Labilibaculum sp. DW002: one gene and its partner. The protein of the gene in region 2 interacts with the protein of the main gene of each other region in a pairwise test. Links are inferred from orthologs where the notes say so. Each region holds a gene or a part of one and is shown on either strand. Other genes may lie near its edges.

The links.
Region 1: the proteins of L3049_RS10370 (region 2) and L3049_RS14015 interact in binary tests that used the Escherichia coli proteins (3 or more experiments, as listed by UniProt). The link is inferred for Labilibaculum sp. DW002 from one-to-one orthologs.

What each region holds. Positions count from the first base shown.
Region 1 is NZ_JAKJSC010000002.1:608,107-611,193, forward strand. Bases 140-2,886 are described here. They hold L3049_RS14015 (nucleoside-diphosphate kinase), read right to left. Parts: upstream 1,850-2,886; coding sequence 1,430-1,849; downstream 140-1,429. Other genes in these bases: recF (DNA replication/repair protein RecF), read left to right, coding at 140-1,076; L3049_RS14010 (DciA family protein), read left to right, coding at 1,082-1,372; L3049_RS14020 (DHH family phosphoesterase), read left to right, coding at 2,031-2,886. In the rest of the region: more of recF, read left to right, coding at 1-139; more of L3049_RS14020, read left to right, coding at 2,887-3,068. UniProt on the Escherichia coli protein: Major role in the synthesis of nucleoside triphosphates other than ATP. The ATP gamma phosphate is transferred to the NDP beta phosphate via a ping-pong mechanism, using a phosphorylated active-site intermediate.
Region 2 is NZ_JAKJSC010000001.1:2,603,263-2,606,591, reverse strand. What follows is about bases 248-3,236. They hold L3049_RS10370 (uracil-DNA glycosylase), read right to left. Parts: upstream 2,120-3,236; coding sequence 1,376-2,119; downstream 248-1,375. Other genes in these bases: L3049_RS10360 (L-threonylcarbamoyladenylate synthase), read left to right, coding at 3,218-3,236; L3049_RS10365 (2,3,4,5-tetrahydropyridine-2,6-dicarboxylate N-succinyltransferase), read left to right, coding at 2,356-3,150; L3049_RS10375 (carboxypeptidase-like regulatory domain-containing protein), read right to left, coding at 413-1,264; L3049_RS10380 (carboxypeptidase-like regulatory domain-containing protein), read right to left, coding at 248-393. Also shown: more of L3049_RS10380, read right to left, coding at 1-247; more of L3049_RS10360, read left to right, coding at 3,237-3,329. UniProt on the Escherichia coli protein: Excises uracil residues from the DNA which can arise as a result of misincorporation of dUMP residues by DNA polymerase or due to deamination of cytosine.

The DNA of each region.
Region 1 (3,087 bases), on a different replicon or contig from region 2:
TAAATTATAAAAACATACTTGATTTAGAATTGAATTTTTCGCCTAAAATAAACTGTTTTATAGGTAATAACGGAATGGGGAAAACCAATTTGTTAGATGCTGTCTATTATCTGAGTTTTTGCAAAAGTTATTTTTCTTCTACAGATCAGCTGAACATCAAACACGAAGAACTCTTTATGGTGCTTGAAGGCAACTATAAGCGAAAAGACAAGGATGAGCTGATTTATTGTGGTGTTAAGCGCGGACAGAAAAAGAATTTTAAGCGGAATAAGAAGGAATATAAAAAACTTTCGGAGCATATTGGACTATTGCCCATTGTAATGGTTTCGCCAGCTGATGTTCGCTTGATTACCGATGGGAGCGATGAGAGACGTAAGTATATGGATAGTGTAATCTCTCAGTATGACAGAAAGTATTTGGATGATTTAATTCGATACAACCGTGTAATTCAACAGCGTAATAAGTTGCTGAAAGACTTTGCTCGTCGTGGCAAGTTTGAAGAGGATAGTTTGAGCATTTGGGATGAACAGATGATAATTCTATCAGCTTCAATTCATGAAAAACGCCAGAACTTTTTGAATAAGCTGATGCCGGTTTTTCAGGAATATTACAATATCATATCAAAGGGAAACGAATTGGTAAAGCTGGAATATAAATCTCAGTTAAACGATCACAGTATGCGAGATTTATTGCGCCATGCACGATTGAAAGATCAGGTGATGCAATACACAACCGTAGGTATTCATAAAGATGATTTGATCCTTTCACTTGGCGATTATCCTATAAAGAAAATGGGATCGCAAGGGCAGCAAAAAACCTATTTGATTGCGCTCAAGCTGGCTCAATTCGAGTTTATAAAGAAGCTTTCAGATTATAACCCGATTCTTTTACTAGATGATATATTCGACAAACTGGATGCAGAACGTGTTGAGCAAATTGTTCACTTAGTATCCGAAGAAAGGTTTGGACAAATTTTCATATCAGATACCAATCGCGATCATTTAAATGAAATACTTTCGGGAATGGATCTCGATTATCAGTTGTTTGTTATCGATAAAGGTGCCATTGTAAGCTAAATAAAATGAGAAGAAGTAAAACTGAAAAAATAGACCAGTTAATTCAACAGGTACTTAAGGAAAATAATTTAGACGGAAAATTGAAGGAGTATGAGTTGGTTACTTCCTGGGAGAAAGTAATCGGGAAGACGGTTGCCAATGCTACGACTGATATTTACATCCGAAATCGAAAATTATTTGTGAAAGTTCGTTCTTCGGTTATTCGAAATGAGCTTTTAATGATAAAAGATGGTTTAATAAAAGCTTTGAATCGAGAGGTTCAAGCCAATATTATAGATGATATTATTGTACGATAAAAGAAAAGCGCATCAAGATTACTCTTAATGCGCTTTTTATCTATTCTTAATTTCGTATTAAAACATTTCCGTTCCTGCAAAATGAAATGCACCTTCGATACAAGCATTTTCATCACTATCGGAACCGTGAACTGCATTTTTAGACATCGATTCAGCAAATTGTTTACGAATAGTTCCTTCTTCGGCTTCGGCAGGATTAGTAGCACCAATTAATTTTCTAAAATCAGCCACTGCATTCTCTTTTTCAAGAATTGCTGCGACAATGGGACCTGAACTCATAAAATCAGTCAACTCGCCATAAAATGGACGTTCTTTGTGAACCTCATAAAATACTTCTGCCTGTTCTTTGCTGATTTTTGTGTATTTCATTGCTGCAATTCTAAAGCCACCCTTTGTTATTGCGGCTAAAATATCACCAATATATCCATTGGCTACAGCATCTGGTTTTATCATTGTGAAAGTTCTGTCACTTCTCATGTATGTGTATAGTTAAATGTTTCGTATACAAAATTAATTATTCTGAGCACCTGTGCAATAGTTCGTTTAACAAAACAAGAAAAATACAAGCGCAGCTAAATTTGTTTTCAGACTCTTCAGTTTATTATTAAACGATCTGTTGTATCTTTACGTCTTATTTTTAAATCAACCCAATAAAAGAATGAACGATTTGCTTAATAGGATTGACAAAAATCTAATTAAAGAAGCGAAAGTATTACTTTCTGATTCAACAAAAATTTCAATCATACCTCATTCAGGTCCAGATGGTGATGCGATAGGCTCATCGCTTGCTCTATATCAATATTTAAAGAAAAAAGGAAAGCAAGCACAGATAATAAGTCCAAGTGCATACCCTGTATTTTTAAAATGGCTGCCAGAAAATTCTGATGTTTGGATTTATACCAATGGTAAGAAAAAGGCCGAGGAGTATTTGAATTCTTCTGATTTGATATTTATTGTAGATCATAATTCTTTTAAGCGCTCGGGCGATTTAGAAACAGTTCTAGAGAAAGCTACTGCAAAAAAAATAATGATTGATCATCATCCAGAGCCAGAGCCAATTGTAGATTTGATGTTTTCGGATGTGAAAATGTGTTCTACTTGCGAAATGATGTACGAATTTATTGAAGCATTAGGCGACGAGAACTTAATTGATGATCGAATTTCAGAATGTATTTATACTGGAATCATTACTGATACGGGTGGATTGAGTTACAATTCTTCGCAACCAAGAACCTATCAAATTGTAGGTAGCTTAATTGCAAATGGTATTGATAAAAGTAAAATTCATTCTAATGTATACGATAATTTCTCCCCAGATCGCATGAAGTTGTTAGGACATTGTTTGGATCAAGGAATGGAAGTGTTGTCTGACTATCAGGCGGCTATAATAAAGCTTACAAAGGAAGATTTAGTACGTTTTAATTACAAAGATGGAGATACAGAAGGCTTTGTGAACTATCCTTTATCTATCCAGGGCATGAAGATGTCAGTTATCTTTATTGAAAAAGATGATGTGGTAAAAATTTCATTTAGATCGAAAGGAAATGTTCCTATTAATAGTGTTGCTCGCGAATATTTTAATGGTGGAGGACATATGAATGCCGCTGGAGGTAGAACAGATCTTAAATTAGATGAAGCAATAAACCTATTTAAGAAAGTATTGCCTGATTTTCATAAAACTTTGGAAGAAAAATAAATCACTATTTGTAAAATAA
Region 2 (3,329 bases):
CTTAAATTCATCCCAAGTACCTAAGGCATAAATTTCAACTTCATCTAGCAGGTAGGAAATGTCTTCTAATTTGATCTGAAAAAAAGGTGGGAATTCAGGATTGATAATGAGCGGGATTGCCCATTCTATTTTTTTATAACCGAGCGCACTAATTCGGAGTGTGTCGTATTGCTGAACTTGCAAATGAAAAATGCCTAAACTATCGCAAATAATCCCTTTTTTTGTGCGTTTAATGCTAACTGTAGCCAAAGGAATTGGACTTAGACTATCAGCATGAATTATTTGACCAGAAATACTAATTATGGAATCGAGTTCCGTAGGTTTTGAGAAAGAATCAAAGCTTGATGTGAGAAATAGAAAAAATGAAATGAAAATTAGTTTATTTAATTTCATAGGTTCATTTGTTCAGTTTTTAAGGTCGTAAGTGGTTGTTTATTGGACCAATAGAGTCTAAAAGGGTCAAGTTTTTTTCAAATTGAGGTCTTTCTTCTAAAAATCTCTTATGCAGCTGCTTAACTTTAACGCCTATATACATTTCACTTGTGTTGTGTGTGAAATTAGAATATGTATTGATGTATTCCATTAATACTTCCAATGTTAATCCAGATTCATGCGTAAGCTCAGCAACAACCTTTTTATTAAATTTAGATTGAAGAATTCGCAGTTGCCAATCGGCCATGCTTGGTTTTGCATTTCTAGCTCTTCTTTTTTTGCGAATTTTTTTAATAAAGTCAATCCCATCCATAAGATTAACACCAAAGCCACCTCTTTGTAATGTACTAGCTTCTTTTTGTGCTAAGTTAAGGTTTCCAAAATCAAAAGTAGATGCAACATTTTCTTCTACTGGTACGTCTGTATTTACAAAGTTTTCCTTGAAATCTTTCCAAGAGCCAAGAGAATAAATATCAACCTCCTCAAGTAAATAACTTTGCCTAACCATTAGAATATCCTGAAATACTTCATCTTCTTCGGTAGGAGGCGTTATCTCAACAATCTGTTCTTGAAAACCAAGAGCTGTTACTTTCAGCTTTTGACCGTGATTTACTCTTAGGCGGAAAAATCCAAGGCTATCACAAATAATTCCCAAGTAGCTATCGTGAATTTTCACATGAGCAAAGGAAATACCTTTCAAGGTCTCAGGATTGATAATTTTTCCTGAAACAATAAAACTGCTGTCTTGAACTTCTTCTTGACTTTCTGTTTGAGCAAAAGAGCTTGTTACTAAAAGTAAAGAGAAAAATATAAGGAGTAAACTTTTTTTCAAAATGGTCAATTTTCTTAGTAATGCATAAAGATAATTTTTCCTTTTGAATCTCAGGACTATTAATTACATTTTTTAACACACTTTAACCCAAATTAATGCGCTTGTAGTATGCTATTTACCTGTCCAGTTAACAAGATTTGCTGTTTCTAAGAACGGATTAATGTGCCCAAATAGGATGTCATTATCTCTCTGGAAACACATCATTGGGTGGGCAGTTTCTATTTTGTTGCTTATGTTTATTCCTTCAACAATTTGCTGTGCATTTTTACCCCACAAAAACCAAATGGTATTTTTATTCGCATGTGCTATGTATTTTAGTAAAGCATGCGTAAAAGGAGCCCAGATTTTACTGTGCGAATTTGGTTCGCCAATTTCGCAGGTGAATGCGGTATTTAAAAGCAGTACATTTTCTTGTTCCCACCAGTATTTAAAAAGTTGATTCGGCGGTAGAATTGAAAAATCATCATCCATTGGTAAACGATCTCCTTCGTTTAGTTTGGCCAAAATTTCAGAATATTTTAATTCCTCGTTTCTTACAGATTTATAAATACTCCGTAAAATATTTTTTAAAGAAACATTTCGATATTTATCGTGCCAGGAATTTAAACCATTTACTTCAAAGGCTCTTCCTGTAGCGACACCTTTTTGAGGATAAGGATCTTGACCTAGAATAACGACTGGAATTTTGTTCAAGTCCATTTCTAGAAATCGTAATATGAGATGAACTGCTGGTGTAGCGGTTGAAATGGTAATTGATTCTTCAATTTTTTCCAACAACAGAAGAATCTCATTAGATAAAAAAGAATTCCAACTAGGATGTGTGTTGATTTGAGCTAAAAATTTCGATTTTTGCATGAACCTTTTGATTAAATTCAGTCAAAAGTAAAAAGAATTGATTGAAGATTTCAATTCGAATAAATAAAAAGCAATAACTGGTGAGATTGAGTTTTTTACTGTTAATGATTTGATTTTTTGAATCTTCGAATTGTTAATTTCTAAACCTTTTTCAACTTTTTTAAGTAGTTTTGTTACCTAATTAACCAGAATTGAATTGATACAATTGATTATGTCCGAAAATTTGAAAGCAAAGCATCGAATCAGCTTGGGAAGACAGAAGTCTTTTAAAAAATGCTGACGTTCAAAAAAATATCAACGAAGTCATTGAACTTCTGGATAAAGGAGTGCTAAGAACAGCAGAGCCAGTTGAAAATGGGTGGCAAGTGAATGAGTGGGTGAAAAAAGCTGTAATTCTATATTTCCCTATTCGTAAAATGGAAACCATTGAAGTTGGTCCATTCGAATTTCACGATAAAATGGCACTCAAAACGAATTATGCAGAACTTGGAGTTCGTGTCGTTCCTCATGCCGTTTCTCGTTATGGTGCTTTTATTGCTCGCGATGTGGTGATGATGCCATCTTACGTAAACATCGGTGCATATGTTGATGAAGGAACCATGGTTGATACTTGGGCTACTGTAGGATCATGCGCTCAAATTGGTAAACATGTTCACCTTAGTGGCGGTGTTGGTATTGGTGGTGTTTTAGAGCCAATTCAAGCTGCTCCGGTTATTATTGAAGACAACTGTTTCATTGGATCACGTTGTATCGTAGTTGAAGGTGTTCACCTTGAGAAAGAAGTTGTTCTTGGAGCAAATGTTGTTTTAACCAAGTCGACTAAAATTATTGATGTTACAGGTGATGAGCCAGTGGAGTACGATGGGTTTGTTCCTGCACGTTCGGTTGTGATTCCAGGTACCAGAACTAAAAAATTCCCTGCGGGTGAATATCAAGTGCCTTGTGCATTAATTATTGGTAAGCGAAAAGCGTCTACCGACCTTAAAACATCATTGAACGACGCCTTGCGCGAGTACGACGTAGCCGTTTAAACAGTAAAAAAGTGAATGAGTCCATTCTTAAAGTACTTATTCACTTATTTATTTTTTTCTAAATAATATGCACAACGATATAAAAAAGGCTTTAGAGGTTCTTAAAAGTGGTGGTATTATCCTTTATCCTACAGATACTATTTGGGGAATTGGCTGTGATGCTACAAATGCAGAAGCTG